2 regions of the Rhizobium etli CFN 42 genome follow, and region 2 is predicted to be linked to the other one. Evidence: riboswitches for the same ligand, from Rfam matches in the RefSeq annotation. Region 2 holds a riboswitch; the other holds the start of a gene.
The links. Region 2 has a riboswitch for S-adenosylmethionine ahead of metA (homoserine O-acetyltransferase MetA). Riboswitches for the same ligand answer to the same signal wherever they lie in the genome.

Region 1 (15,631 bases), 650 kb from region 2:
GGCGACAAGGCGATCGTCACCATCGCCCGCCGCCAGCCGATGGCCGCGGATCTGCGCGAAATCATGGGTTCGATCCGCATCGCCGCCGACCTCGAACGCGTGGGCGACCTCGGCAAGAACACCGCCAAGCGCGTCATCGCCGTGCAGAGCACCGGCGTTCCGCGCAAGCTCGCCCGCGGTCTCGAGCACTTGTCCGAGCTGGCGCTCGTCCAGCTCAAGGAAGTGCTCGATGTCTATACGACACGCGCCGCCGACAAGGCGACCGCCATCCGCGAACGCGATAACGAGATCGACGCGATGTACACCTCGCTGTTCCGCGAGCTCTTGACCTACATGATGGAAGATCCGCGCAACATCACGAGCTGCACGCATCTGCTCTTCTGCGCCAAGAACATCGAGCGCATCGGCGACCATGCCACCAACATCGCCGAGACGATCTACTACATGGCGACGGGCGCCCAGCCGGAAGGCGATCGTCCGAAGGATGACAGCGCCAACACCGTCGGCGCCGCGACGGAATAATCGTTCCGAGCGAGCCGCCCGGGCCCGCCGCCCGGACCAGTCACTTGCGTGCGCGCCAGTTAGGGGCGCGCAAAGAGGTCGCAGCCAATTTCTGAATTTGCGCAGGACGCCTGATTAAATCGTCCCGATTTAAGGCTTGTGCGCGAGGAGACGGAGACGCATGATCCCGAGAGTCGCAGTTGTTGAAGACGAGGAGGCGCTCAGCGTGCTCCTTCGCTATAATCTCGAAGCGGAAGGCTTCGAGGTCGATACCATCCTGCGCGGCGACGAGGCCGAAATCAGGCTTCAGGAGCGCACGCCCGACCTTCTCATCCTCGACTGGATGCTGCCCGGCGTCTCCGGCATCGAACTCTGCCGGCGCCTGCGCATGCGGCCGGAAACCGAGCGGCTGCCGATCATCATGCTGACGGCGCGCGGCGAGGAGAGCGAGCGTGTCCGTGGCCTGTCCACTGGCGCCGACGATTATGTCGTCAAGCCGTTTTCGACTCCCGAGCTCGTCGCCCGCGTCAAGGCGATGCTGCGCCGTGCCCGTCCCGAGGTGCTGTCCTCGGTGCTGAAATGCGGCGATATCGAGCTCGACCGCGAAACCCATCGCGTCCATCGCAAGAGCCGCGAAGTCCGCCTCGGCCCGACCGAATTCCGCCTGCTGGAGTTCCTGATGTCGTCGCCGGGCCGGGTCTTTTCCCGCTCGCAGCTTCTCGACGGCGTCTGGGGCCACGACATCTATGTCGACGAACGCACGGTCGACGTCCATGTCGGCCGCCTGCGCAAGGCGCTGAACTTCTCCAATATGCAGGACGTCATCCGCACCGTCCGCGGCGCCGGCTATTCGATGGAAGCCTAAGCTGAGGGTGTGTGTGGTCGGCATTCCCACCGGTGCAGCCTTCCCCACTCCCTTCAACCCGCCGGCGCAGCTTATGTGTATTCGGCACAACCTCTTCTCCGTCATCCCAGGGCTTGACCCTGGGATCCATGCGGCTGGCACGGCGGAAAGAGTGATGGCATCCCACTGCAGGCGAACAAATTGAAGCGGCGTGCTTGGTTGTGGATCCCAGGGTCAAGCCCTGGGATGACGGAGTTTGGGGAAGGCGGCCGGCAAGAGGCGAGAGGTCTGAAGCAGTCGAGCTGGAGCGGTTCAGCTCTCCATGGAAGCAAGAGCCGTCTTACGCAATTCCTGAATGAAAATCGCTTCAGGCTTCTCCTGGATTGCTCTGAGACCGTGTGGTTCGTGATCTTTGCCGTATCAGCACCTACAGCCACAGCTCCACCATTCCATAAAAAAACGGGCCACGAGGCCCGTTTCGCATTTCCAGCAATGGTTTGCCCGCTCAGCTGACCCGCGCTGCCGCCCGGCGGCGTTCGTTGATCGGCTGGTAGGCAAGCTTCTGGTGGTAGCTGCAATAGGGCGAATTGTCAGGGGATTCGCAGCCGCAGAAGTGGAAATCGTCCTTCAGCGGATCGCCGACCGGCCATTTGCAGGTGCGTTCGGTCAGTTCCGTCAGGCCGAGGCGGCGGGAAATCGGCACGACCACGTTGCCCTTCGGCACGTATTCCATTTCCTCGACCGTTTCGATCTCGATCTCTTCCTTCAGCAGGGTTGCGCCCTGCTGGCGGGTCACGGTGCGGGTGGCGATCCGGGAGGCGTAGTTCGGCGCGCGCGGCGCGGATGTCTGACGCTTCGGCGTGCGCGCCGCTGTGGCTGTGCCGCCGGCCTTGGCGCGGCCGGGAAGGTTGAGCCTGTGCACCTTGCCGATAACGGCGTTTCGGCTGACCCCGCCAAGCTGCGCAGCAATCTGGCTGGCGCTCAGTCCTTCGGCCCAAAGCTTCTTGAGTTTCTCGACCCGCTCGTCTGTCCAGTTCATGCCCTGTCTCCACCTTTTGCGTTGGTGATGGCAGAATCCCTCACCGTTGTCCCGGAAGCCTCCGAAACAAGAAACGCTTGATCAATTTTGGTGACTAGTTCCGCCGCATGCAGTCTAGTAATTGAACTTTAACCTAGTGTGAGGCTGACTCCGTGACAAGAGTCGCGGGAATCCGGATGAATCGAATTTCAAGTTTTCCCCAACTTGCTGCCTCTGCGTGTCATTTCTGCAATAATGCCTGTTGAAGGCCGAAAGTGCCGCTGTACAAGCTTGCTGCATACGCTAAGGCCGCAGTTTTGTTGACATTGCAGCGCGAAAAGGAAATAGTACCGCTTGCCGCCGAAAGGCGGCATTTTTGATTTTTCGGGCCTGGTTTTCTTAGCCGGAGTCCGGCGATTGACAACGCTGATCGGGAGACCCGCGCCATGGCCGAAGCCGCGCCGCTTTATGACACCTATTCTCGTGCCCCGCTGCGGTTCGAGCGAGGCGAGGGCGTATGGCTGATCACCGAGAGCGGCGAGCGTTATCTCGATTTCGGCGCCGGTGTCGCCGTCACCTCCGTCGGCCATGGCAATCCGCATGTGGTCGCCGCCTTGAAGGAGCAGGCCGACAAGGTCTGGCACCTCTCCAACATCTATGAAATCCCCGGCCAGGAGCGCCTGGCCAAACGCCTGACGGACGCCACCTTCGCTGACAAGGTGTTCTTCACCAATTCCGGTGCCGAGGCGCTCGAATGCGCCATCAAGACGGCTCGCCGCTATCAGTTTTCCAAAGGCCATCCCGAGCGTTTCCACATCATCACCTTCGAAGGGGCCTTCCATGGGCGCACGCTTGCGACGATCGCCGCCGGCGGCCAGGAGAAATATCTCGAAGGCTTCGGCCCCAAGGCGCCGGGTTTTGATCAGGTGCCGTTCGGCGATATCGAAGCGGTCCGCGCCGCGATCACCGATGCGACGGCAGCAATCCTAATCGAGCCGGTGCAGGGCGAGGGCGGCGTGCGTCCCGCCACGACTGAGTTCATGAAGGCGCTCCGCCGGATTTGCGACGAGAACGGCCTGCTTCTGATCCTTGACGAGGTCCAGACCGGCGTCGGCCGCACCGGCAAGCTCTTCGCTCATGAATGGTCCGGCATCACGCCTGATATCATGGCCGTTGCCAAGGGCATTGGCGGCGGTTTCCCGCTTGGCGCCTGCCTTGCCACGGCCGAGGCTGCCTCCGGCATGAAGGCCGGCACGCATGGTTCGACCTATGGCGGCAATCCGCTGGCCATGGCCGTCGGCAGTGCCGTGCTCGACGTCATCCTCGCCGAGGGTTTCCTGGAGCATGTGCGCGACGTCGCGCTCGTCTTCCGCCAGGGGCTGGCCTCGCTGAAGGACCGTTATCCCGATGTGATCGAGGATATCCGAGGCGAGGGGCTTCTGCTCGGCGTCAAGGCTGCGGTTCCCTCGGCCGAATTGCTGCAGGCGATCCGCGCCGCGCATCTGCTCGGCGTGCCGGCCGGCGACAACGTCATCCGCCTTCTTCCGCCGCTGGTGGTCACCGCCGAGGAAGCCCGCGAGGGGCTCGCGCGCCTCGAGCGCGCCGCCGAGAGCATCCGCGCCGCCAAGATCAAGAAGACGGCTTGAAGGGATCGCCGCCTTCGGGCGCACGACAGGTAAGAACATGGCTCCTAAACATTTCCTCGATCTTTCGGCCGTTACATCGGCCGACCTCAGAACCATCATGAACGACGCGCTTTCTCGCAAGCAGGCCTTCAAGGCTGGCAAGGGCGACAAGCCGCTCGCCGGCAAGATGCTGGCGATGATCTTCGAGAAGCCGTCGACGCGCACCCGCGTCTCCTTCGACGTCGGCATGCGCCAGCTCGGCGGCGAAACGCTGTTCCTGTCGGGTACCGAAATGCAGCTCGGCCGCGCCGAGACGATCGGCGACACCGCCAAGGTTCTGTCGCGCTATGTCGATGCGATCATGATCCGCACCACCGAGCATTCGCGCCTGCTGGAGCTTGCCGAACATGCGACCGTGCCTGTGATCAACGCCCTGACGGACGATACCCATCCGTGCCAGATCATGGCCGATATCATGACCTTCGAGGAGCATCGCGGCCCGATCAAAGGCAAGACCATCGCCTGGACCGGCGACGGCAACAATGTGCTGCATTCGCTGGTCGAAGGTGCCGCGCGCTTCGGCTACCGCATGAACATGGCCGTACCCCTTGGTTCGGAGCCCAAGGATCACTATCTGAACTGGGCCCGCAACGAGGGCGCCGAAATCATGCTATGCCATGATGCCGACCGTGCGGTCGAAGGCGTCGATTGCGTGGTGACCGATACCTGGGTCTCCATGAATCAGGAACATCGGGCCCGGGGTCATAACGTCTTCCAGCCTTATCAGGTCAATGCGGCCTTGATGGCCAAGGCCGGCAGCGATGCATTGTTCATGCATTGCCTGCCCGCGCATCGCGGTGAGGAAGTGACGGACGAGGTGATCGACGGCCCGCAATCCGTCGTCTTCGATGAAGCGGAAAACCGTCTTCATGCGCAGAAGTCGATTCTTGCTTGGTGCCTGGGCGCGATCTGAACCATCAATCGGATGTCGCGCGTGATAAGCGCGCGACCGCGCGAGCGAAGGGTACGCTGACCCTTTGCTTGAAAACTAGGAGTGAAAGCCATGGCAGAAGCTGCAGCCGCCCTCGGCCAGTTCGATTTCGCCGGCGATGATCATGTCGTCCCCTTTCAGGTGGAGGGTCTGGATGTGCGCGGCCGCGCCGTCCAGCTCGGCCCGATGCTCGATGCGATCCTCGAGCGCCATCATTATCCCGCGCCCGTCGCCCGGCTGCTTGCCGAAGTCGTCGTGCTGACGGTGCTGCTCGGCACCTCGCTGAAGTTTGACGGCAAGTTCACCGTGCAGACCAAGGGCGACGGCCCGGTCGATCTGCTCGTCGCCGATTTCTCGACACCTGAGAACGTGCGCGCCTATGCCCGTTTCGATCGGGCGCTGCTCGACCAGGCCATTGCGTCAGGCGAGACCGAGCCGGAGCAACTGCTCGGCAAGGGCGTGCTCGCCTTCACCATCGATCAGGGCAAGTTTGCTCAGCCCTATCAGGGCATTGTCGCGCTCGACGGCACCTCGCTTGAGGAGATCGCCGGCGTCTATTTCCGCCAGTCGGAGCAGATCCCGACGCGTGTGCGCCTGGCTGCGGCCGAACTCTTCGACCGTGACGACGCCGGCAAGCCGCGCCACCGCTGGCGGGCAGGCGGCCTCGTCGCCCAGTTCCTGCCGGAGGCGCCGGAGCGTATGCGCCAGCCCGATCTCCACGGCGGCGACGGCGACACCGGCGACCGCCCGCATGGTGAGGACGATGCCTGGACCGAAGCCCGCTCGCTGGTCGAGACCATCGACGCCGACGAGCTGACCGATCCGCTTGTCGGCACCGAACGGCTGTTGTTCCGCCTGTTCCACGAGCGCGGCGTGCGCGTCTTCGAGCCCCGCGCCGTCTTCGACCGCTGCAGCTGTTCGCGGGAAAAGATCGGCAACGTGCTGAAGGGTTTCACCGCCGAGGAGATCGAGGCCAGCCAGGAAAACGGCGAGATATCCGTCACCTGCGAATTCTGCTCGACCACCTACCGCTTCGAAGCGGCCGAGCTTCAGCCGGCGGAATAATTCTCGGCGCCAAAAACCCCTCCCAAAAGGGGAGAGGCTTGGATGCCGCACCCACCGTTTTCCATTTCACCGTCTCCCCAAAGACGCTGATGTCTGCTGCATTTGGCGCATTGCGTTAGAGCGGATCATTTCTTATCGGAATCGGTGCGGGATTCCCAAATCAGCAGATTTGTGATTCATGATGGATGCTGGAATGGAGGCCAGCATCCATGACGCGACCCTATTCGAATGATCTTCGCGAGCGAGTCATTGCAGCGGTTGTGGACGGTCAGAGCTGCCGGGTGGTGGCGGAGCGGTTCAACATAGCTATCTCATCCGTGGTGAAGTGGTCGCAGCGTTATCGGGCCACCGGTAGTGTGTCGCCCGGTAAGATGGGCGGCCATCGCCGACGTGTGCTGGAGCCGCACCGCGCCTTCATTGTCGAGCAGATCGAGCAGACATCACATCTGACGCTACATCGGCTGAAGGATGAGTTAGCCGCCCGCGGTGTGAGCGTCTCCCACAATGCCATCTGGCAATTCATGCGCCGCGAGGGCTTGAGCTTTAAAAAAAACGCTGTTCGCCCTTGAGCAGGGCCGCGCCGACATTGCCCGCCGCAGAGCTCGCTGGAAAGCCTGGCAAGACCGCTTCGATCCGAAGCGGCTCGTCTTTATTGACGAGACCTGGATCCGCACCAACATGGCGCCGTTACGCGGCTGGGGGCCGAGGGGCAAAAGATTACGCGGCTTTGCCCCGCATGGCCGCTGGCGCACCCTCACCTTCCTCGGCGCCCTACGCTGCGACAAGCTCACTGCACCCTGCGTCTTCGACGGTCCCATCAATGGCGAATGCTTTCACGCCTATGTCCGCCAGCAGTTGATCCCGACCCTCAAACCTGGCGACATCGTCATCCTCGATAATCTCGGCTCTCACAAAGCCAAGGCCATCCGCGATGCCATCAGGGCCGTCGGCGCCAGGCTCTGGTTCCTGCCGAAATATTCCCCCGACCTTAACCCGATCGAGCAGGCCTTCGCCAAGATCAAGCACTGGATGCGCCAGGCCCAAAAGCGAACCATCGAGGAAACCTGGCGCCATCTGGGCATACTCGCCGACACTATCAAGCCAGAGGAATGCGCCAACTACTTCTCAAATGCTGGCTACGCTTCCGTCAAAACATGAAAGGCTCTAGCCCCTCCCCTTGTGACGAGGGACTTTTTCAGATCTCGGCAATCTCTTGAGTGGGAACTTGCCCCTCAATTCAGCACGCGCAGCAGCCCCGGTGAATCCAGCGAGAAGGCGGGGATGTCGACGTCGAAAAGCTCGCCTTCATCCGTTTCCATCTGGTAATGGCCGAACATCAGCCCGGAGGGCGTGTCGAGCGGGCAGCCGGAGGAATATTCGTAGGTATCGCCGGGGCTGAGCCGCGGCTGTTCGCCGACGACGCCGGGGCCGGTCACCTCGTCTACCTGGCCGTTCTGGTCGGTGATGTTCCAGTAGCGGTTGACCAGACGAACGGCGACGCCGGAATTGTTGCTGATGACGATCCGGTAACCCCAGACATAGCGATCGTCCTCCGGATCGGATTGCTCCTCCAGATAGAACGGTTCGACCACGACTTCGATATCTCTTGTGAGGGCGCGATACATGCCTTGCACCATAGTCAAGATATGTTACCCGTATCTTATAAAGAGGCCCTGTTCGTCAAGAAACGGAACGTTTATCATCGGTCAAATGGTGATGATCGAAGGGTTTTCGATCGTTAAGCCTAACTGTCAGCGTTAATTTTACTTCGCAACGCCAGCGCGGGTGGACTTGTTCCCGCGGATCGGCGGCCGGCTCCGGACGAAGTCCGGCCGCTATTCCAGTCGCTCAGGCCGAAACTTTGGTAAGCGCCCGCGCGAAATCCTCGATCAGGTCGTCCGTGTCCTCGATGCCGGCCGAAAGCCGCACCGTGCCCGGCGAGATGCCGAGTTCGGCGCGCGCCTCTTCCGTCAGGTTCTTGTGCGTGGTCGTTGCCGGATGGGTGATCAGGCTCTTGCTGTCGCCGAGATTGTTGGAAATCTTGATGATCTCAAGCGCGTTCTGCAGCGCGAAGGCCGCCTCCTTGCCGCCCTTCAGCTCGAAGCAGACGAGCGTCGAGCCACCCGTCATCTGCTTGGCGATGATTTCGGCCTGCGGATGGTCCTTGCGGCCGGGATAGATCACCTTGGCGACTTTGCCTTGCTCCGCCAGGAAATCGGCGATCTTCGCTGCATTCTCGGTCTGCTGGCGCACGCGCAGCGGCAGTGTCTCGATGCCCTTCAGAAGCGTCCAGGCATTGAACGGCGACATGGCTGGGCCGGTATGACGGAAATAGTCGTGCAGGTTCTCGTCGATCCATGCCTTGTCGGCGAGCACCACGCCGCCGAGGCAGCGGCCCTGGCCGTCAATATGCTTGGTTGCGGAATAGACGACGATATGAGCGCCGAGCTCCAAGGGCTTCTGGAAGAGCGGCGTCGCAAAAACATTGTCGACGATCAGCTTGGCGCCGACCTGATTGGCGAGCTTGGCGACGCCTGATATATCGACTACTTCGAGCGTCGGGTTGGTCGGGCTTTCCAGGAAGAACACCTTGGTATTCGGGCGGATCGCCTTTTCCCAGTTGGCGAGATCCCGGCCGTCGACCAGCGTGCACTCGACGCCGTATTTCGGCGCCAGCGTTTCCACGACCCAACGGCAGGAGCCGAACAGGGCGCGGGCGGCGACGATATGGTCGCCTGCCTTCACCTGGCAGAGAACGGCGGCGGCGACGGCCGCCATGCCGGAGGCGGTGGCACGGGCATCTTCGGCGCCTTCCAATGCACACATGCGCTTTTCGAACATGTCATTGGTGGGGCTGCCGTAGCGGGCGTAGATGAAGCCGTCCGTTTCGCCCTTGAAGCGGGCTTCGGCCGCCTCCGACGTGTCATAGACGAAACCCTGGGTGAGATAGATTGCCTCCGACGTTTCGCCATATTGCGAACGCAGCGTGCCGCCATGGACGAGTTGGGTTGCCGGGCGCCAGGTCTTGCTCATGCCATCACCTTCACATAACAAAAAAACCGGCCGCAAAAGCAGACCGGTTTCAACCCGGTCTTTTTAGCCACTTGTTTAACGTGGCTGCAAGCCGACCGGCCAAATCACCACGGGATAATTCTGCAATACTGCTGTTAGCTGCTTGCGTCAATTCCCCGTATTTGGTTTTGTCGGCGGCAAAATGATGGATGGGGCATGATGGCTCGCGAAACTGGAATTCTGGCGGACCGCGCGATTGCGGCGCTGTTCGAAACGGGGCGTCTGAACTCCGAGCGGGAGCTCGACCGCGATCAGATCCAGCCGGCAAGTCTCGACCTGCGCTTAGGAAGCAAGGCTTTTCGTGTGCGCGCTTCCTTCATGCCGGGGCCTTCGCATCTGGTGTCGGACAAGCTCGATCGGCTGAGCCTGCACGTGATCGATCTGTCCCAGGGCGCGGTGCTCGAAACCGGCTGCGTCTATATCGTGCCGCTGATGGAGAGCCTCGCGCTCCCGGCCGACATGTCGGCGTCGGCCAATCCGAAGAGCTCGACCGGCAGGCTCGATATCTTCACCCGCGTCATCACCGACTACGCCCAGGAATTCGACAAGATCCCGGCAGGTTATTCCGGCCCGCTCTATCTCGAAATCAGCCCGCGGACCTTTCCGATCGTCGTGCGCCGCGGCTCGCGCCTGTCGCAGATCCGCTTCCGCGTCGGCCAATCCGTGCTCGGCGAGCCGGAACTTCTGAAGCTGCATGAAAGCGAGACGCTGGTTGCCAGCAAGCAGCCGAACGTGTCGGGCGGCGGCATCGCGCTGTCGATCGATCTCAGCGGCGACAAGGACGGCCTGATCGGCTATCGCGGCAAGCACCACACCGCCGTCGTCGATATCGACGAGAAGGACCAGCACGACATCTTCGATTTCTGGGAGCCGCTCTATAGCCGCGGCCGCAACGAGCTGATCCTCGATCCCGACGAATTCTATATCCTCGTCTCACGCGAGGCCGTGCACGTGCCGCCGGATTATGCCGCCGAGATGACCCCCTTCGATCCGCTGGTCGGCGAGTTCCGCGTCCACTATGCCGGCTTTTTCGATCCGGGCTTCGGCCATGCGCCGGCCGGCGGGCGCGGCAGCCGCGCCGTGCTCGAAGTGCGCAGCCATGAAGTGCCCTTTATCCTCGAAGACGGCCAGATCGTCGGCCGCCTGGTCTATGAACACATGCAGGAAAAGCCCGCCAGCCTCTACGGCTCCGGCCTCGGCTCCAACTACCAGGCCCAGGGCCTGAAACTCTCGAAACACTTCCGCATCTGACGGGCTGCGCTCAGCCGACTTGACAGCGGCCCCCTTCTGTTGGAAATCTCGCTTCATCGCGGGTGTAGCTCAATGGTAGAGCAGCAGCTTCCCAAGCTGAATACGAGGGTTCGATTCCCTTCACCCGCTCCATTGCACCTCAACCGTTTTGTATATCATCGTCTAACGACGTCCAATATCAGCTTAGAAATCAGCAATTTACTTCGAAAACAAAAACAGCACGAACGGAATCAATGCAATCGCACATACAGCAATCGCGAACGGAGTTCCGTAGCAAACCCTGGATTTATTTGAAGTAAGATCCTCTTCGGAATTCGAATCCCCGTTATAGACCTTCAATCCAACGTTACTGTCCAGATCAAAATTCCAGCCATTTTTCCTATAGAAGAGTATCTCTCTAATTTCTACACTAATCAGAAATACGAGGACCAATGACAAAAGAGTTATTGGTACGATTTCTCCATGGGAATCGAGATATTTTTCTATTGAACCCACGCTCTGCCCTCGCTGCGCCCAGCTATATTTTTGCCAGTCTACTTCCAACATGGATCGTCTCGATAGCAATTTTTCTGCTATCGGTTACGACCACCACCGCCGCACCCCGGCTCGAAATCGCCCGGCCCCATACGACAATCCCGCGCACCAGTTTGATGAAGATCTTTTACGAACGAAAAAGCTAATTACGAGTGGAACCGGGCCGACGACCCAAGGCCGACTAGACTAGCAGCTTACGAGCCGGCAATGCGTCAAAGCGGGCGGCTCCCAGAAACGTCTCCAACATTCCGTCGAAGTCTGCGCCGGCCATTCGTGGGGTGAGTGCGGTGTTATGAAGCATGCGAGCCTGTTCAATTTGCGCCTGAGAGCGGCAGGACCGCGCTTTGCGAGCGGCAGTGCAGTTAACGATGGCCCGAGAATGCGCCGCTCTGCGAGGTGAAAAAGACGTCCGATTTGGGGAATCGAGGTCTCATTCCTCTTCTGTGCCGCCCGCAATGTGCTTGACTGCATCGGCGGCGGTCTCCAGCAGTCGCTCCGACATGGCCTGATCGGTCATGATGCGAGATATGGTTACGGCGCCGACCATGAGGGACAGCACGACCATGGCTTTCTCGTACTGTTTTGTGCCGTCCGATGCTGGGATCAATTCGTCGAGAACCTGAAGGTGAGCTTCGATGCCATTCTGGAATGGAGCGCGCACCTCTTCGCTCTGACGCGCTGCGTCGGACCCGAGCGCGGCCAGGGGGCAGCCGTCGCCTTTCTCTTCCTGGTGCCCGGTTGAGAGATACATGCCGACAACCGCGCCGAAGGGATCGCTGCTTCCCGCAGCAACCCTCGACCACCGGCGAATTGCACTCTCCATCGCTCGCCCGGATGCCAGCGCCGCAAGATCGTCTTTCGATCGGAACTGTTTGTAGAATCCGCCCTGGGTGAGGCCGGCACCTTTCATCAGATCTTTCAGCCCGATGCCGTCGAAACCATGCTCCCGGAAGAGCCGGCTTGCGACGTTGATCACTGTTTCGCGGTTGGCCTCGGCCTGGGCACGGCTGACTCTCATAGCGACCTCCAATTAGATTTCATTTGACATCTATACCAGTTTTAGAGTTAGATCGCAATCTAAATGATCCGCCGTGCCGGTCAATAAGGGTTAATGAGATGAATCGCAAAATATTACTCGGCGCTTTCGCACTTGTGGCTGCTGCCGGCGCCACCGCTTTCGTGCTTTTCGAGGAGCCCTCCAAAGCCAGTGCAAAAGCCGCCGATGCCCGCACGGCACCCCCCTTTGTCAAGCTGGTGGAGGCAAAAAACCCGGAGGCCACCGAACGCACCTTCACGGGCACCATTGCCGCCCGGGTGCAGAGCAATCTCGGTTTTCGTGTCCCCGGCAAGATCATGCAGCGTTATGTGGACGTTGGCGTGCAGGTTAAGGCTGGCCAGCCGCTGATGCGCATCGACGAGACCGATCTGCGTCTCGCCCTGACGGCGAAGCGAAACGCGGTTGCCGCGGCGCAAGCAGTGCTGATCCAGGCGCAAGCCGACGAGCGGCGCTATGCCGCCTTGGTGAAAAACGGATTGGCCGCGACGCCGCAGCGCTATGAACAGGCGAAGGCAGCTCTCGACACCGCGACGGCGCAGCTTGCCGCGGCGGAAGCGGACGCGAAGGTCGCAGAGAACGAGACCGCCTATTCCATCCTCGTTGCCGATACCGATGGGACGGTTGTCGAAACGCTCGGAGAGCCGGGGCAGGTGGTGACGGCAGGACAAACCGTCGTCCGGCTCGCACAGGCCGGTCCGCGTGAAGCGCTGGTCTGGCTTCCGGAATTCCTGCGGCCTGAGATCGGCGAAACAGCCGATGCCAGCATCTACGGAAGCGAAGGCCGGCGGGACAAGGCGCGGCTGCGGCAGATCTCCGACGCGGCCGACCCTCAAACCCGCACCTATGAAGCACGCTGGGTTCTGGATGGCGCGGCAGCGTCGGCCCCGCTGGGCGCGACGGTGACGATCAGGATCTCCAACAGCAGGGGCCAATCACAGGCCGCGGTGCCTGTCGGCGCGGTTTTGGACGACGGCAGCCGAACCGGCGTGTGGGTCTTCGATGAGAAATCTTCGACCGTCCACTTCAGGCAGGTGAAAATTGAACAAATAGGCGAGGAGGTCGCGGTGGTTTCCAGCGTCAAAGCAGGCGAGCCGGTCGTCGCTCTCGGCGCCCATCTGCTGCAGGACGGCGCCAGCGTGCGCACCAAGGTAGAACAGGCAGAGGCGGCAAAACAATGAACTTCAATCTCTCCGCGCTCGCCGTCCGCGAACGGGCCGTTACGCTGTTCTTCATCATTCTGCTGGCCGCCGCCGGCGCCTATGCCTTCGTCAAGCTTGGGCGCGCGGAGGACCCCTCATTCACCATCAAGACCTTGACCGTGACGACCGTGTGGCCGGGTGCCACGGCGCGCGAGATGCAGGATCTGGTCGCCGAGCCGCTGGAGAAGCGCCTCCAGGAACTCAACTGGTACGATCGTGTCGAGACGACAACCCGGCCGGGATACGCCTTTCTGACTGTGACGCTGAAGGACAGTACGCCATCCACGGCGGTCGAAGAGGAGTTCTATCAGGCCCGAAAGAAGCTTGGGGACGAAGCCCGCAATCTGCCCCAGGGCGTCTTCGGTCCTTTCGTCAACGACGAGTATTCCGATGTCAGCTTCGGTCTTTATGCGCTGAAGGCCAAGGGCATGCCGATGCGCGAGCTTGTGCGCCAGGCCGAGGTGATCCGCCAGGATCTTCTGCATGTGCCTGGAGTCAAGAAGATCAACATTCTCGGTGAGCGGCCCGAACAGATCTTTGTCGAATTTTCCTATGCCAAGCTGGCGACGCTCGGCATTTCTGCGCAAGATGTCGCAGCCGCTTTGCAGCGGCGAAATACCGTGACGCCGGCGGGGTCGATCGACACCCGCGGCCCGCAGGTCTTCATTCGCTTCGACGGCGCCTATGACAGCATCCAGGCGATATCAGACACGCCGATCGTCGCGGCCGGACGCACGTTGAAACTCTCCGATTTGGCCGAAGTGCGGCGCGGCTATGAGGATCCGGCCACCTATCTCATCCGCCATGACGGCGAGCCCGCCATCATGCTGGGCGCGGTGATGCAGCAGGGCTGGAACGGTCTGGAACTCGGCAAGGCGCTGGAGGAAAGATCCGCCGCGATCGCCAAGACCCTGCCGCTCGGCATGACGCTCGCCAAGGTCAGCGACCAGGCCGTCAACATCCAGGAAGCCGTCGGCGAATTCATGCTGAAATTCGCCATGGCGCTCGGCGTCGTCTTGTTCGTCAGCCTCGTCAGCCTTGGTTGGCGCGTCGGGATCGTCGTGGCTCTGGCCGTTCCGTTGACCCTTGCCGTCGTCTTCCTCATCATGCTGGAGACCGGCCGGTTCTTCGATCGCATCACCCTTGGTGCGCTGATCCTCGCGCTCGGCCTTCTGGTCGACGACGCGATCATCGCCATCGAGGTGATGGTGGTGAAGATGGAAGAGGGGATGGACCGCATCAAGGCGGCCGCCTATGCTTGGAGCCATACGGCCGCCCCGATGCTATCAGGCACGCTCGTGACGATCATCGGTCTGATGCCGGTCGGCTTTGCCCGGTCGACCGCCGGCGAATATGCCGGCAATATCTTCTGGGTCGTGGGCTTTGCCTTGATCGTGTCGTGGATTGTCGCGGTGATCTTCACGCCATATCTCGGCGTCAAGATGTTGCCGGCGATCAAACCGGTCGAAGGCGGCCATCACGCCATCTACGACACGCCGAATTACCGGCGTCTGCGGGGGATGATCGAATTTACCGTGCGCCACAAGTTCGTCACATGTGCGGTGGTCGCCATCGTCATGGCGGTCTCTGTCGTGGGCATGGGAGCGGTGAAACAGCAGTTCTTCCCGACCTCGGATCGTCCGGAGGTTCTGGTTGAAGTCCGCATGCCTGAAGGGACCAGTATCGAAACCACGGCCGCAACGGTCGGGAAGCTCGAAGACTGGCTGCAGCAGCAGCCGGAGGCGAAGACAGTCACGAGCTATACCGGTCAGGGCGCTCCCCGCTTCTTCTTTGCCATGGCCCCTGAGCTGCCGGACCCGTCCTTCGCCAAGATCGTCGTGCTGACTCCTGACGCCCACACACGCGAGGCTTTGAAGCTTCGCCTGCGCGCGGCCATCTCGGATGGGCTCGCTCCCGAAGCCTATGTCCGCGTCACCCAGCTCGTCTTCGGTCCCTATACGCCGTTTCCGGTCGAATTCCGCATCATGGGTCCTGATGCCGACCAATTGTACCGGATCTCCGAAAAGGCCCTGGAGATCATGAAGAGCGTGCCGGATGTGCGTCAGGCAAACCGCGATTGGGGCAACCGCACTCCGGTGCTGCGCTTCGTTCCCGACCAGGAACGGCTGGGCCTGATCGGGCTTTCGCCGGCGGAGGCCGCCCAGCAGATGCAGTTGCTGCTGAGCGGGATTCCGATTACCGAGGTTCGCGAGAATATCCGCAACGTGCCTGTCGTCGCCCGCAGTGCCGGCGACAACCGGCTTGACCCGTCGCGATTGGCGGACTTCTCGCTGATGAGCCGGGATGGCCGCCAGGTCCCGCTCGATCAGATCGGTCATTCCGAAATCCGGTTCGAGGAGCCAATCCTGAAACGTCGCGACCGCACGCCCGTTGTCACGATCCGTTCCGATATCGACGAGGCGACGCAGCCCCCCGAGGTGTCCCAGCAGGTCATGAAGGCGCTTCAGCCGCTG
Region 2 (15,631 bases):
AGGACGCATCGAGCGTGACGGCGGTAAGCCGCTGCAACGCACGGACCGGCCGGTGCCCATTCGACGCCAGCGCATCGTAGAGCGATCCCTCGCCACCGGCGTTCTCCCCCAGAAACTTGACCGGCACGACGGCGCGCTCGATTGCCAGCGGCAGACCATCGGCAAGGCGCAGCCGGTCGAGCCTCAGCACCGGTTCGCCGCCGCCGAGGCCGAGCAGGAAGGATTCCTCCGGCGACGGCGCGTTGATCTCCCGCGACAAGATGCGTGCGGCCGGCAGACGCCCGCGCGAGCGCATGTCGGCGGAGAACGAGGAAAGCCGCCAGAGCGATTGCTCCATGCGCTCCACCTTACTCGATACGAAAGTACCGCTTCCATGGCGCGATTCCAGTGCGCCCGCCGCCATGAGGTCGCGATAGGCAGTGCGCACGGTAACGCGGCCGAGCTTCAGAACCTCGGCAAGGTCGCGCTCGCCCGGCAGCGCCGTGCCGGGCTTCAGCAGGCCTTCCTGAATGAGGCTGGTCAGCGCCTGCGCCAGCCGCTTGTAGAGCGGGCCGGCCAGCGCTTCGTCGCGCAGGCCGCGTCTATTGAGTTCAGCTACTAGACTGGTTCTATCCATGGATACACAATAGAACCTATATAGAACCAATCGGCAAGCCTGAATCGGAAGATGCAGAAGAAAAAACCCTCCCCGGCAATCCGAAGAGGGCTCATAGCGGTCAAATTTGACGGCCGTGCGTCTGCAGAGCGCTCAGCTCTTGGTGAAGATGTAATCCGTCTGCTGGCGCAGCACCTCGCCTGGACGCAGGACCGCATTCGGGAAGCCATCGTGGTTGATTGCATCCGGCCAGACCTGCGTCTCCAGGCAGAAGCCGGCGAACGGGCCGTATTTACGGCCGTCGAGGCCGGGCGCGCCGGTATTGAGCTTGAAGCCGGCATAGAACTGCACGCCCGGCTCGGTGCTGCGCACTTCTAGCGACACGCCGGAATAGAGGCTGCGGGCGAGCGCCACGGTCCGCTTAGCGGTGCGCTCGCGAGACAGGCAGAAATTATGGTCGTACAGCACCTGTTCGCTGCCGACGAAACGCTTCATCGGAGCCATCTCGCGGAAATCGAATTCGGTGCCGTCGACGGGGCGGATCTCGCCGGTCGGCACCTGCTTCTCGTCGGTCGGCAGATAGTGATCGGCGGCGATCATAATGTCGTGGCCCAGCGCGTCTTCGCGACCGTCGAGGTTGAAATAAGCGTGCTGACAGACATTGGCGAGCGTCGGCTGATCGCTGGTCGATTCGTAGGTGATCGACAATTCACCATTGCCGTGCACCCAGAATGTCGCCTGGATGGTGCAATTGCCGGGATAACCGGCGCGGCCGTCGGGATCGACGATCTTCATCACCAGGCGATCGGCCTCGTGCTCGACGATCGTCCAGTTGCGTTTGGCGATGTTGTCGCTGCCGCCATGCAGATGCGTGACGCCGTTTTCGTTTCGCTCGAGCTGGTAGTCCTTGCCGTCGAGCGTGAACCCGCCGCCGCCGACGCGGTTGGCGCAGCGGCCGGGCGTCGCGCCGAAATAAGCCGAATAGAGGGGATAGCTGTCAAAATCCTCGAAGCCGAGCTGAAGCGGCGCCTCATGGCCTGCAAGGCGCAGATCCTGGATGACCGCGCCCCAGGTAATGATCCTGACCGTCAGGCCGCCGCCCTTGATGACGACGCGATAGACGGTCTCGCCCGCCTTCGTCTGCCCAAAAACTTCCCGCTCCAATTTATTCGACATGATCGACCGTCCGTTCCTTTGCGCGTCCGATAAAGACGCGCGACGCTATAGGGTTCCGGACCGGAACCTGCCCGCATTTGCTCCGAACCGCAACCGGCAGGTCAGAAAGAAATGCCGTTCAGAGATCCATGCCGATCTCTTCGACGTCGTAGGGCGTCGTCTGGTAAATCTCGTTGATCCAGTTGCCGAACAAGAGGTGCGCGTGGCTGCGCCAGCGGTTCTGCGGCGCAAGCGTCGGATCATTATGCGGGAAGTAATTGTGCGGCATCTTGATCGGCACGCCGGCATCGACGTCGCGGAAATACTCGTCCGAAAGTGAGGTGGAATCATATTCGACGTGGTTGAACATGTAGAGCCGCCGGCCCCGCTTCTCGTGCACGAGGCATACGCCCATCTCGCTGGATTCCATCAGGATTTCCAGGCTTGCGGATTTCTCGATATCTTCGCGGCGCACCTCGGTCCACCGGGACACCGGCACTTCAAAATTGTCGGAAAAACCGTTCAGATAGATGGAGGAGGGCTTCAGGTTCCGGTGGCGGTAGACGCCGAAGGCCTTTTCCTTCAGTTCGTATTTCGGAACGCCGTGAAAGTGATAGATCGCCGCCATCGCGCCCCAGCAGACGTTCATCGTCGAATGGACGTTGGTCTCTGTCCAATTGAAGATCTCCTGCATCTCTGCCCAATAGGTCACGTCCTCATAGGGGAGAAGCTCGATCGGTGCCCCGGTGATGATGAAGCCGTCGAACTTGCGCTGCTTCACCTCTTCCCAGGTCTGGTAGAAGGCGAGCAGGTGATCCTCGGATGTGTTCTTCGCCTTGTGGCCGCCGATGCGGATGAGCGACAGCTCCACCTGCAGCGGCGAAGCGCCGACGAGACGGGCCATCTGCAGTTCGGTCTTGATCTTGTTGGGCATCAGGTTGAGCAAGCCGATCTGCAACGGTCTTATATCCTGACGGATGGCCATCGTCTCGGTCATCACCCGCACACCTTCCTGGACCAGGGTTTCGAAAGCGGGCAGCGTATCGGGGATCTTGATGGGCATTTGCGGTCAACTCGATCAAAATAAAAAACCGGTGGCGAAAAAATCGCTACCGGTCCGCACGCGGCCCTTTAGCGACTTTTTTAACGTGGCTGCAAGCCGGCCGGCCAAATCACCACGGAGTGCCTTAATTAGTCCCAGTTGAGCCGCGAATCAACTCTGAATGCATGCGGGAGCGGCACGTCAAGAATCATCACACTTTAATGACTGATAGAATCTGTTGATAGACCGGTAACGCCACCATGTTAATAATGTCAGTATGGGCGGTGTTGGAAAAGGGTGATGGCAGACAAGATCGAAGGGAGGCCGGGCATCCGGAAGCGGGATAGAGTAGGGTATGATTTCAGCCTGACATATCGCCTTGGGGTGATGTTCTCAGCATTCTGGAATTCGCAAGTGCGTGGCAAGGTGCTGTTTCTGGCGACCGTGCTGATCCTCGTCATCCTGGCGACGGCCTATGGCCAGGTCATCCTCAACGAGTGGAACGCCCCCTTTTACGATTCGCTCGAGCGCCGCGATCTCGGCGAGTTCTTCCACCAGCTCGAAATCTTCGCAATGATCGCCGGCACGCTGCTGCTGCTCAACGTGCTGCAGGCCTGGCTGAACCAGATGACGGCGCTCTATATGCGCGAGGGCCTGTCGCGCGATCTCGTCGACCAGTGGCTGAAGCGCAAGCGGGCGCTGCGGCTCGCCTCGAGCGGGCTGATCGGAGTCAACCCGGACCAGCGCCTGCACGAGGATTCCCGCAACCTCGCCGAAAGCACGACGGGACTCGTGCTCGGCCTCTTACAGTCGACCATCCTTCTGGTGAGCTTCATTGGCGTGCTCTGGGAGCTGTCGAGCGGCTTCGTCTTCCGCATCAGCGGCCACAGTTTCTCCATACCGGGTTATATGGTCTGGGCAGCGATTTTCTATGCCGCTTCTGCCTCGGTGCTGAGCCAGGTCGTCGGCCGCAAGCTGGTCAAGCTCAATGCCGACCGGTTCTCGAAGGAGGCCGAGCTTCGTTTCACGCTGATGCATGCCAACGAGAACATGCCGGCAATCACCGTCGCCCGCGGTGAGGAGAACGAGCGCCGGCGCATCAATACCGATATCAGCTCGGTACTGAGGGTCGTCAAGCGGCTCGCCATGGCCAATACCAATCTCACCTGGGTTTCAGCCGGCTACGGCTGGCTGGTGATCGTCATCCCGATCATCGTTGCCGCACCCGCCTATTTTTCCGGCGGCCTCACCCTTGGTCAGCTGATGATGTCGGTCGGCGCCTTCAACCAGGTCAATACGGCGCTGCGCTGGTATGTCGCCAATTTCGGCCCGATCGCCGAATGGCGTGCCACGCTGATGCGCGTCACCGACTTCCGCCAGGCGCTGCTCGACATGGACGAGGACTTTGGCCTGAAGGGCAGCATCGCCTATGAGAACACCGCCCCCGACAGGCTGACGCTGAAGGATGTGGTGATCAATGCCAAGATCGGCGAAGACATCGAGGAATGCGGCGGTTTTCGCCTGCGTGAAACCGATATCGTGATCAAGGCCGGCGAAAAAATCATGATCAACGGCGATCATAGCGTCAACCGCAAGCTGCTGTTCCAGGCCATGGCCGGCCTCTGGCCGTGCGGCAGCGGCACGATGGGTCTGCCGCCGATCGACGACATGCTGTTCGTTCCACAGATTGCCTACATTCCGGGCGGCACGCTGCGCGAGGCGCTTGCCTTCCCCGAAAGCCCCGATGCCTACGAGCAGGCTGCTGTCGAGGCGGCCCTTGAAAAGGCTGGCCTGCACTCTCTGATCGCAAGGCTCGATACCCGCGCCCGCTGGGACAAGCTGCTCGGCGGCGATGAACAGAAGGCGATCGGCTTCGCCCGCCTGCTGCTGGTGCGCCCGCGATGGATCATCTTCGACGAAGTGCTCGAGGGCATGGAGCCGGAATGGCAGGAAACGATGTGCAGCGCGCTGACTTCGATGCCCGAAACCGGCATGATCTATATCGGCCGCTCTGAAACCTATCTGGAGGCGCTGCAGCCGCGGGTGTTGCATCTGCAGGCTCTGCCTTCGAGATCCGAAGAGCCGCAGCAGCAGGTCGCCCAGACCGGCGCCAGTGCCAGTGTCGGCACCGCCGCCGTCACCGCTCCGGCGCTTTAATACGTCCCCTGATCGGCAGGACCCCTGCCTACAGCGTGACGCGAGCAGCTGAGTGCGATAGCCTCAGCCCTCCAGCTCTTCCCGCAGCATTTCGAGCTCCAGCCACTGCTCTTCCATCTTGGTCAGGCCCGCGCGCAGCTTTTCCATCTCGCCTGCAAGCCGGTTGAAGGCAGCGGGGTCGCGCGTGAAGAGATTTGGATCGGCCATGACCAGTTCGCGTTTGGCGATCTCGGCCTCGGCTTTGGCCATCTCCTTCGGCAGGTTTTCCAGCGCGAATTTCTGCTTGAAGGAGAGCTTGCCCTTCGAGGCTGCGCCGGAAGCTGTTGTCTCCTGCGTCCTCGGCTTCTCCGCCGCTTTCTCGGCCTTTCTGCGCTCTTCGAGCGCGCCCTTGCGCTGCGCCAACATGTCGGTGTAGCCGCCGGCATATTCGATCCATCGACCGTCGGGCGCATCCGGCACGGCGGGCGCGATCGTCGAGGTTACGGTGCGGTCGAGGAAGTCACGATCGTGGCTGACGATGATGACGGTGCCGGGAAAGCCGGCGACGATTTCCTGCAGAAGGTCGAGCGTCTCGATATCGAGATCGTTGGTTGGTTCATCGAGGATCAGGAGGTTTGTCGGGCGCGCCAGGATGCGAGCCAGCATCAGCCGGGCGCGCTCGCCGCCGGAGAGGCTCTTGATCGGTGTGCGCGCCTGTTCCGGCTGGAACAGGAATTCCTTCATATACCCCGTGACATGGCGCTGCTCGCCACTGACAAGCAGGTTTTCGCCGCGCCCGTCGGTCAGGTAGTTTGCAAGCGTATCCGCGGGGTTGAGGTCCTCGCGCTTCTGGTCGAGGGTGGCGATCTCCAGGTTGGTGCCGAGCTTCACCGTCCCGCTATCCGGCGAAAGCTGGCCGGTCAGCATTTTCAGGAGCGTCGTCTTGCCGGCGCCGTTCGGCCCGACGAGACCGATGCAATCGCCGCGATGCACGCGGATCGAGAACGGCGAGACAATGGCCCGGTCGCCGAAGCTCTTGGTGATCTTCTCGGCCTCGATCACCAGCTTGCCTGACTCCTGCGCGTCCGAAACCGTCGCCTGCACCGTGCCCTGCGGCCCCTTATGCTCGCGATATTGCGAACGCATCGTCTGCAGCTCGCCGAGGCGGCGCATGTTGCGTTTGCGCCGGGCCGTGACGCCGTAACGCAGCCAGTGTTCTTCGCGCTCGATCGCCTTGCCGAGCTTGTGCTGCTCGAGCTCTTCCGCCTCCAGCACCTGGTCGCGCCAGGCTTCGAAATGCGCAAAGCCCCTGTCGAGCCGGCGCGAGGCGCCGCGATCGAGCCAGACGGTTGCCGTCGAGACTTTTTCGAGGAAACGACGGTCGTGGGAAATCAGCACCAGCGCACTGCGGGTCTTCTGCAGCTCGCCTTCCAGCCATTCGATGGTCGGCAGGTCCAGATGGTTGGTCGGCTCGTCGAGCAGGAGAATATCGGGTTCCGGGGCCAACACGCGGGTAAGAGCGGCCCGGCGTGCTTCACCGCCCGAAAGGGTGCTCGGATGTTCTTCGCCGGTCAGGCCGAGATGTGACAGAAGATAGGTCACGCGATAGGGGTCGTCGCCCGGTCCCAGCCCCGCCTCGGCATAGGTCTGAACGGTGCTGAAACTGGCAAAGTCCGGCGCCTGTTCGAGATAGCGCACCGTCGAGGACGGATGACGGAAGACTTCGCCGGACTGCGCCTCGACCAGGCCGGCGGCAATCTTCAGGAGCGTCGATTTTCCCGATCCGTTGCGCCCGACGAGACAGATCTTGTCGCCGGGCTCGACCTGCAGCGACGCACCCGCCAGAAGCGGTGCGCCGCCGAAGCTCAGGAAGATATCATCGAGTTTGAGGATGGGAGGGGCCAAATATCAGACTCCGGAAAGATCATAGGGGCGGGCAAGCACGATCGCCCGGCCGCTTTCGAGCGAAAAGCGAACCTTGCCTTCCGCGACGTTGGAAATGGTGCGCGATGAGCCGAAAGGCAGGTGGAAATTCGTGAGGGGATAACGCGCATTCTCGATCGAAAGTCCGGTCAGCGGACCAAATCCGGGCACCGAAAACAGGCTGCCTTTGGGAAGATCGAGCTCGATCGTGCCGGGAACCAGCGGCACTGCCTCTTCCTTGCCCGAGGTCAGCAGTACGTCGAAACCCCTTTCCGCCAGGCCGACAGCCGACAGCAGATGCTGAAGCGCATGGTCGGAGCGGTCGCCGCCGAGCGCGCCGGCGAGGATCAGCCGCCGTGCGCCACGCGCGATCGCTTCCGACACGGCGATTTCGCCGTCCGTTGCCGCCTTTGCTGCGGGATAGGGCTGCTTCGGCACATCGCGAAACCCCCCTTCGAGCTCGGGGGGCGTTGAATCGAAATCGCCGACCCAGAGCTCCGGCATGACACCAAGCGCCATCGCATGCCGCATGCCGCCATCGGCCGCGATGAAACGGCTGCCGCCGATCGCGTGGCGCAGACGCTCCGTCAGGCTGAGCTCGCCGCCGAGCAGAATGGTAAAGGTGGATTGGCTCATGGGCATTGCCCTTAGCGCAAACGGGGGGTCGAGGGGAAGGGGCGCCGTATCGCGGATCGGCGGCCCGTCGCCTCAACCGGGCGTATCCCTGTCGCGCGACAGGAAAATTGCTTCGTAGCCACCGATGAAGCGTTCGAACAGCGTCGCGAAACGCTCGATATCCTCGCCTGGCCAATCGGAGACGATCTCGGAGATGATCGCGAGCTTCTGCGCATGGATCTCGGCAAGCAGCGCCTGACCAGCGTCGGTGATGACGACGACGATCCGCCGTGCATCGGCCTGCGAGGCCTCGCGACGCAGCACGTTGCGTCCAACCATCTCGGCCACCACCCGGCTTGCTCGCGACGGATCGATGCGCAACATCTCCGCGATCGTGCCGACAGTCACCTCGCCGGCAGGCTCGGCCCGCCGCACGGCGTCCAGCACGTCGAGATGGGAAAGCTCAAGCCCCGGCGCGGCGCTCTGGATTGCCAGCCTGCCGATCAGCCGCCGCCCGGTCATCAAACGCATGCGGGCCATACTCCGGCCGATGCGCGGCAGGTTTTCGTCGTCCGGCTCGGCCGAGCTGTTGGACAGGATCTTGGTCAGAGTCTCATTCATCACGGAACCATAACAGAGCCGCCGCAAAAATTGAATATGCCGATGTCATTCGTGTGTCATTGACAAATACGTGCTGACAGCACATAAAACAGATCGAACCCGGAAGTAAGCCTCATGGACATGCAACTCGCGCCTGCGCCGCTCGTGACGGATCCTCGTCGCCGGCTTATCCTCTTCTTCTTTCTGATGACCGCCATGTTCATGGCCACACTCGATAATCAGATCGTCTCCACGGCGCTGCCGACGATCGTCGGCGAGTTTGGACATCTTGAACGTTTCGGCTGGATCGGCTCGGCCTATCTCCTGGCGCTCAGTGCGGTCATGCCGCTCTACGGCAAGCTTGGCGATCTCTACGGCCGCAAATATGTGATGATGACAGCGATCGCAATCTTCACGGTCGGTTCCGCGGTCTGCGGCCTCGCCGTCTCGATGGACACGCTGATCGCCGCCCGGGTGCTGCAAGGCCTCGGCGGCGGCGGCATCATGGTATCGATCTTTGCCGTTAACGCCGATCTGTTCGAGCCGCGCGAGCGCGCGCGCTATCAAAGCTATTCCAGCCTCGTGCTGATGGCTTCCGGCGCGATCGGCCCGGTGCTCGGGGGAACGATGAGCGATCTCTTCGGCTGGCGCTCGATCTTCCTCGTCAACGTGCCAATCGGTTTCATCGTGCTCACCGGCCTTGCCTTCATGCTGCCCTACCGCAAGCCGCATCGACGCCCGAAGATCGATTATGCCGGCGCGCTGCTGATCGCCCTGACGACGACGAGCATCGTGCTTGCCACAGACAGCAGCGAATTGTTCGGCTCGTTGATCTCACCACAGAGTATCGGGATCGTCGCCTTCGGCGCCGTCTGCGGCGTGACCTGGGTGATCGTCGAGCGTCGCGCGCCGGAGCCGATCGTTCCCCTGCAGCTCTTCCGCAATTCGACCTTCAGCCTACTCCTGGTAATATCGGTGATGGGCGGCGCCATCGCCATCGGCATGGTCAACTACCTCGCTCTCTTCCTGCAGACGACGACCGGCCTTTCGCCATCGGCCGCCGGCCTTCTGTTCATTCTGCTGACCGGTGGTCTCGTTTGCGGATCACTGTCTGCCGGGCGTATCATCTCGATGACCGGCCGCTACAAACCCTTCGCCATCGCAAGCCTCACCTGTAGCGCCACTGCCTTCGCGTTGATGTCGCAGGTCCATGCGGGAACGCCGATCGCCTTCATCGGCGCGACCATGATGCTGCATGGCATCGGCATCGGCCTTGCGCAGCAGGTCCCCGTCATCGGCGTGCAGAATACCGCCCCCGCCCGCGACGTCGGTGCCGCGACCGGCTCGGTGACGCTCTCGCGCATGGGCGGCGCCTCGATCGCCATATCGATCTATGGCGCGATCATCGCCTCCGGGCTCGGCAAGGTCGGCGCTCCCATTCCCGGTGTTGCCGATATCGAACAGCTGACGCCGAAGATGATGGCCGCCCTTCCCGATGCGAGCCGCCACGCAGTCGCAGATGTCTATGCCGCCGCCTTCTCGCCCCTTTTCATGACTTCCTGCGCCATTGCCCTGATCGGCCTTGCTGCCGCAATGATGCTGAAGCCCGTGCAGTTGCCGCGCACCGGGGAAACGAAGCGACCGCAACCGGCGGAAGCGGCGGAATAGCGGGCGGCGGCATAGCGGGAATATTCACCAGCAGACGTTCCCTTGTCGCATGATTAAATCGAAAGTTGCGTTTTTTTAGCGGGCTGCCGTTTTCCAGCCCATTGCTTCAATCACGCCGCTTTTTTTCCGCGCCGCGGACAAATCTGTGCCAGGTGACGGAACTTTCGCCATAATTTCATCCGAGCGAAGGGAGGCCTCACGGCTGAGGCATTGCCAAAATGCAACGGCGCCACAATTAAACAGAGTCTCGCTATGCAACCGATGCGTAAATCAGCTACAGCAATGACTTGTATCGGCCTAATGTGCAGCGCGAGATCAGGGGTGCACACCTGTTGAGTTCCCCTTGCCAAGGCCGGCCCCGATTTTCGGCAAACCGGCAAAGCGGCGAAATGATGCGGAGAACCAGACTGGATAGCTTGACGACGTGGAAATCACCCGCGCTTTCCAGTGATGCCATCTCCGCGGCGCGCCGTTTGGCGCGTCGCCTGGTGTTACTTTCAGCCATCGCAATGACGCTGAACGGGTGTCAATCGCTGATCGAACAATCCTATCAGCCGAGCATCTCGCCGTCTTCCAATCCGCAGATCGTTGACGAGGTGCAGAAGAACGACCCGCGCGCGGCGATGGGCGCCCGCGAACATCCGCGCATCGTGGCAAGCTACGGCGGCGAATATAAGGATGCCAAGACCGAGCGTCTCGTCGCCCGCATTGCCGGCGCGCTGACGGCGGTGTCGGAAAATCCGAGCCAGTCCTACCGTATCACCATCCTGAACTCCCCTGCCATCAACGCCTTCGCGCTGCCGGGGGGTTACCTCTACGTCACCCGCGGCCTGCTCGCCCTAGCCAACGACGCCTCGGAAGTCGCCGCTGTGCTGTCGCACGAAATGGGCCACGTAACGGCGAATCACGGCATCGAGCGGCAGAAGCGCGAAGAAGCCGAAGTCATCGCCAGCCGCGTCGTCGCCGAGGTCCTCTCGAGCGACATCGCGGGCAAGCAGGCGCTTGCCCGGGGCAAGCTCAGGCTTGCCGCCTTCTCCCGCCAGCAGGAGCTGCAGGCCGATGTCATCGGCGTTCGCATGCTCGGCGAGGCCGGCTACGACCCCTATGCCGCCGCCCGTTTCCTCGATTCTATGGCGGCCTACAGCCGCTTCATGTCGGTCGACCCGGAAGCCGACCAGAGCCTCGACTTCCTCTCGAGCCATCCGAACTCCGCTCAGCGCATCGAGCTTGCGCGCACCCATGCGCGCGCCTTCGGCCAGGAGGGGATGGTCGGCGACAAGGGCCGCGACTATTATCTCGACGGCATTGACGGCCTGCTCTACGGCGACAGCCCGGAAGAAGGCTTCGTGCGCGGCCAGACTTTCCTGCATGGCGGCCTCGGTATCCGCTTCGACGTGCCGGCGGACTTCAAGATCGACAACAAGGTCGAAGCCGTGATGGCCACCGGCCCCAACGACATCGCCGTCCGCTTCGATGGCGTCGCCGACAACCAGAACCAAAGCCTCACAAACTATATCTCGAGCGGCTGGGTGACCGGTCTCGACCCATCGACCATTCAACAGATCACCGTCAATGGCATGGAAGCAGCGACCGCCCGCGCCAGCGCTGATCGCTGGGATTTCGATGTCACCGTGATCCGCAACAATGCGCAGATCTTCCGTTTCCTGACCGCCGTGCCGAAGGGCAGCGACGCCCTTGAACCGACGGCCAATGTTCTGCGCGCCAGTTTCCGGCGCATGAATCCGGCGGAAGCGGCTTCGTTGAAGCCGCTGCGCATTCGCGTCGTGACGGTGCGGCCGGGTGAGAACATCTCGACGCTCGCCGCCCGCATGATGGGCACCGACCGCAAGCTCGATCTCTTCAAGCTCATCAATGCCCTGCCGACGGGCGCGGCCGTTTCCCCTGGCGACCGCGTCAAAATCATCGCCGAATAAAAAAGCCCGGCTTGCGCCGGGCCAGGCAGTGCTGCTGGAAGGTCAAGAAGTTCACGCGTAGGCTGCCATATGCGGATCGGCGCTGACCAGCGCGCTGCGAAGCTTTTCCATCGCCCGGCTTTCGATCTGGCGCACGCGCTCCTTGGAAATGCCGAGATCGGCGCCGAGCTCTTCGAGCGTGGCGCCGTCTTCCGCCAGGCGCCGGGCGCTGATGATCTTCATCTCGCGTTCGTTGAGATGTTTCAGCGCCGAAGCGAGCCAGACGCGGCGGCGCTCGCCGTCGATCATATTGGAAACCTGCTCGTCCGGCAGCGGATCGTCGCTGACGAGAAAATCCATCTTCTCCGCGCTCTCGGCATCGCCGGAGACGGAAGGCGCCTGGAGCGAAGCGTCGTTGCCGGAAAGCCTGGCATCCATGGTCTGCACATCGGCAAGGCTGACGCCGAGGGCTGCGGCGATTTCCTGATGAATGGATTGCAGCGTCAACTGCGTATCGCCCCTGGCGAGTTTGGCGCGCAGGCGGCGCAGATTGAAGAACAGCGCCTTCTGCGCCGAACTGGTGCCGCCGCGCACGATCGACCAGTTGCGCAGGATATAATCCTGGATCGACGCCCTGATCCACCAGCTGGCATAGGTCGAAAAGCGCACGTCCCGTTCCGGTTCGAAACGCGCGGCGGCCTCCAGCAGACCGACATAGCCCTCTTGCACGAGGTCGCTCATCGGCAGACCGAAATTGCGGAACTTGCCGGCCATGGAGATAACCAGGCGCATATGCGCCATGGCGATTTGGTTGCGCGCACCGCGATCGTCGTGATCTTTCCAGCGGGTGGCGAGATCGTGCTCTTCCTGACGGGCGAGATAGGGGGCGGCCATCGCGATTTTGATCATGCGCCGATCTGCAGACATGTTCTTCATTTCGATCTCCCAAAACAGGCCTTCGCCCTCAAAATGAACAATAAAACTCGTCTTCCGGAACATCGCTGTCCGGACTGAATGGGGTTCTGAATGCAAAAGGGCCTCGCCCCTGGACTTTTCAGGGAGAGGCCCTAATTCTCATCATGTGCCGCTAAGACGGCTGGGCCGGACCTGTTTCTTCACGTTGCCGGATGGGCAATATTGAATAGGCATGATCCGCTCCTCATCGAACATTGACGGAATAGCAGTTCGCCCGACGAGCATCGCCCGACGAGCAGTCCGCAATTACGTGTGATGAACGCGCCAGCGCGGAAAAAGTTCCAATAAAAAACCCGGCTCGATGGCCGGGTTTTTTTAGGAAAAAGAAGGTCGCGTTATGCGGCTTCGTCCTGCGAGTCGTCTTCTTCGATGGCTTTGCCGCGCTTCGGACCCTTGTTGAGATTGGTCTCGACGAGGCGGACCGCCTCGGTTTCCGACATCTTGTTGACAGCGGCGATCTCGCGGGCCATGCGATCGAGCGCTGCTTCGTAGAGCTGGCGCTCGGAATAGGACTGCTCGGGCTGATTCTCTGCACGATACAGATCACGCACGACTTCAGCGATGGAAATCAGATCACCGGAATTGATCTTGGCATCATATTCCTGGGCGCGGCGGGACCACATGGTGCGTTTGACGCGCGCCTTGCCCTGCACAACCTTCAATGCACGATCGACGAAATCCGTTTCCGAAAGCTTGCGCATTCCGATGCTCATCGCCTTGGCGACCGGAACCTTCAGGCGCATCTTGTCCTTCTCGAAATCGATAACGAAAAGTTCGAGCTTCATGCCGGCAACTTCTTGCTCTTCGATAGCGGTGATGGTACCGACGCCATGAGCGGGGTAGACGATCGATTCACCGGTCTTGAAGCCGTGACGTGCTGTAGAAGGTTTTTTCTGCTGAGTCGTCATTCTATCCAAAAACTCCCTGTTACGCTTCCGGCGGCGGCCGGAGCCGGGTCAGTCAGGCCCGGTTGAGACGGTTGCATCCGTCGGGTGACTTCACTCTGGTCCCATCAGGCAAAAGCAAGGACTTCTTGCGCGCGATCTGGGGGACCCGGCGCTCAAAGCGTTGATATGTCACGGAAACCGCGTACGGATTGGTTTTGCTTTCGTGATGGTTTTGGGCATGCGTCATGCCACAAATGGAACAGTAGGCGAAACCTATCATAAAAATATGAGGAAATCAATAATTTGGTTCGCCTGAGTCATGCGGGCAACACACATCACCCATATGCGACACGCAGGATTTAAAACGTTTCATCGCGTAAGCTCCCAAATCCGACGGTCGAATCGGGCGGCCGTGTTAATCGCCGGAACCGGGTTTTTCGGAGAAATACTTCTCGAATTTTCCGGTCTGGCCGTCCATCTCCTTGGCCTCCGGCAGCGGGTCCTTCTTGACCGTGATATTCGGCCAGATGCTGGCATACTCTGTATTGATCTTCAGCCACTTGTCGAGGCCTGGTTCGGTATCCGGCTTGATCGCCTCGGCGGGACATTCGGGCTCGCAGACGCCGCAATCGATGCACTCGTCAGGATGGATGACGAGGAAATTCTCGCCTTCATAGAAGCAGTCGACGGGGCAGACTTCTACGCAATCGGTGTATTTGCACTTAATGCAATTGTCGGTCACGACATAGGTCATGAAGAACTCCAGGATTTCCATGCGGATGGGACCGGGCAACCTGGAACGTCGCGCCTATCCCGTGCCGGACGAAGCGTGGACAGGCTTGGGAGGCAAGCACGCTTCCGGCAGGTTGTCAGTGACGTATCGGCTTTATCGCCGGATTTCAAGGATAAACGATCTGCAAAAGCCGCCGCCGCAGACAGAGTTTTCTAATCCTCGTCCGACATCAGTCTGTCGATTGCGCGTCTTTCCTTTTTGGTCGGACGGCCGGTCCCGGTCGCCCGGATCGCCTGCTCGTAGGGGCTGAGACGTTTTGCCTCATCCGGCAACGGGGATTGGTCATCATAGAGCAGGCGGGCCTCCTCGTAGGGACCCCGCCGCTCGCCGACGAGACGCACGATGAGGACGACGTCACGCCGTTCCAGCGTCAGTTCGATGCGGTCGCCCGGCTTGACCATCTGACTCGGTTGGCTGCAACGCTCGCCGTTGATGCGCACGTGCCCCGACTGGACATGGCTCTGCGCCAGCGAACGCGACTTTACCATGCGCGTGAAGAACAGCCACTTGTCGATGCGCTGGCGCGAACCGCTTGCTGGCTGTGTTTCCCCGCCCATGATTACTTCTTCATCTGTTCCTTGAGAGCGGCTAGCTTGGCGAAGGGCGAATCCGGATCGATCGGCTTCTCCTTGCGCGGCGGCTTGGCCTCGAAGCGCAGCGGCTGGGCTCCGCGATTGTTGTTGCGGTCGTTACGGTCATTGCGATCGTTACGCTCGCCGCGGTCCTTCCGATCGCCACGGTCCTGACGGTCACCGCGCGGCTGATCCTTGCGCTCGCCCCTTGCCTGCTGCGGCCGGCCGCCTTCGCGGCTGCCACCGTCCTTGCCGCGGCCGTGGCGGTTGTCGCGCCCGTCGCCGCCGCGATTGCCCTCGCCGCCTTCACCGCCGTTCGGACGGCGATTGCGCTCGCCGCGCTCCTGATTCTGGCCGCCCCGCCGTTCGCCATGGCCGCCGCGTGCCTGGCGATGATTGTCATTGCGGCCGCCGAGACGCCACAAAAGAACCGGCTTTGGTTCCGCCGGCTCGCCAGCTTCCCCGGAAACGACAGCCTCTGCCGACGCGGCTGCATCGGTCACTTCGGCCGCAACGTTGCTGTCGTTCGCTTCTGTCGCGGGGACGTCGGCCGCCGTCGAAGCCGGCTCGGCGGATGGCTCAGAAGCAGCCTCTTCCGTCGCTCCGTCGGCATCGTCGTGATCGGCTTTTTCTGCCGCTTCTTCCCCGGAGGTTTCCGCGGAGGCGGCAGGGGCTGAAGCTGCGTCCTGCGCCGCAAGATGGGTCGACGCCTCTTCCGCCTTCACGGCATCGGCGCGATAGCCGAGGCCCTTGAGGA

Region 1: another riboswitch for S-adenosylmethionine. It lies ahead of RHE_RS02640 (O-succinylhomoserine sulfhydrylase); the one in region 2 lies ahead of metA (homoserine O-acetyltransferase MetA).

The regions. Positions count from the first base shown of each region.
Region 1 is NC_007761.1:531,885-547,515, forward strand. It holds gene phoU (phosphate signaling complex protein PhoU) at 1-522, shown strand, start outside; gene phoB (phosphate regulon transcriptional regulator PhoB) at 683-1,366, shown strand; gene RHE_RS02605 (GcrA family cell cycle regulator) at 1,851-2,384, opposite strand; gene RHE_RS02610 (aspartate aminotransferase family protein) at 2,810-4,009, shown strand; gene argF (ornithine carbamoyltransferase) at 4,047-4,961, shown strand; gene RHE_RS02620 (Hsp33 family molecular chaperone) at 5,052-6,044, shown strand; one part of gene RHE_RS32850 (IS630-like element ISRel6 family transposase) at 6,254-6,589, shown strand; one part of gene RHE_RS32850 (IS630-like element ISRel6 family transposase) at 6,591-7,202, shown strand; gene apaG (Co2+/Mg2+ efflux protein ApaG) at 7,277-7,669, opposite strand; gene RHE_RS02640 (O-succinylhomoserine sulfhydrylase) at 7,893-9,077, opposite strand; SAM riboswitch at 9,120-9,198, opposite strand; gene RHE_RS02645 (2'-deoxycytidine 5'-triphosphate deaminase) at 9,273-10,367, shown strand; tRNA gene RHE_RS02650 (tRNA-Gly) at 10,426-10,499, shown strand; gene RHE_RS02655 (hypothetical protein) at 10,566-10,913, opposite strand; gene RHE_RS02660 (TetR/AcrR family transcriptional regulator) at 11,332-11,919, opposite strand; gene RHE_RS02665 (efflux RND transporter periplasmic adaptor subunit) at 12,018-13,136, shown strand; gene RHE_RS02670 (efflux RND transporter permease subunit) at 13,133-15,631, shown strand, end outside.
Region 2 is NC_007761.1:4,259,332-4,274,962, reverse strand. It holds gene RHE_RS20625 (GntR family transcriptional regulator) at 1-616, opposite strand, end outside; gene RHE_RS20620 (aldose epimerase family protein) at 749-1,771, opposite strand; gene metA (homoserine O-acetyltransferase MetA) at 1,890-2,813, opposite strand; SAM riboswitch at 2,862-2,939, opposite strand; gene RHE_RS20610 (ABC transporter ATP-binding protein/permease) at 3,093-4,949, shown strand; gene RHE_RS20605 (ABC-F family ATP-binding cassette domain-containing protein) at 5,013-6,833, opposite strand; gene RHE_RS20600 (thiamine diphosphokinase) at 6,837-7,493, opposite strand; gene RHE_RS20595 (MarR family winged helix-turn-helix transcriptional regulator) at 7,560-8,087, opposite strand; gene RHE_RS20590 (MDR family MFS transporter) at 8,202-9,734, shown strand; gene RHE_RS20585 (M48 family metalloprotease) at 10,124-11,668, shown strand; gene RHE_RS20580 (RNA polymerase factor sigma-32) at 11,720-12,583, opposite strand; gene RHE_RS20575 (CarD family transcriptional regulator) at 12,958-13,530, opposite strand; gene fdxA (ferredoxin FdxA) at 13,925-14,263, opposite strand; gene RHE_RS20565 (RNA-binding S4 domain-containing protein) at 14,455-14,859, opposite strand; gene RHE_RS20560 (helicase-related protein) at 14,862-15,631, opposite strand, start outside.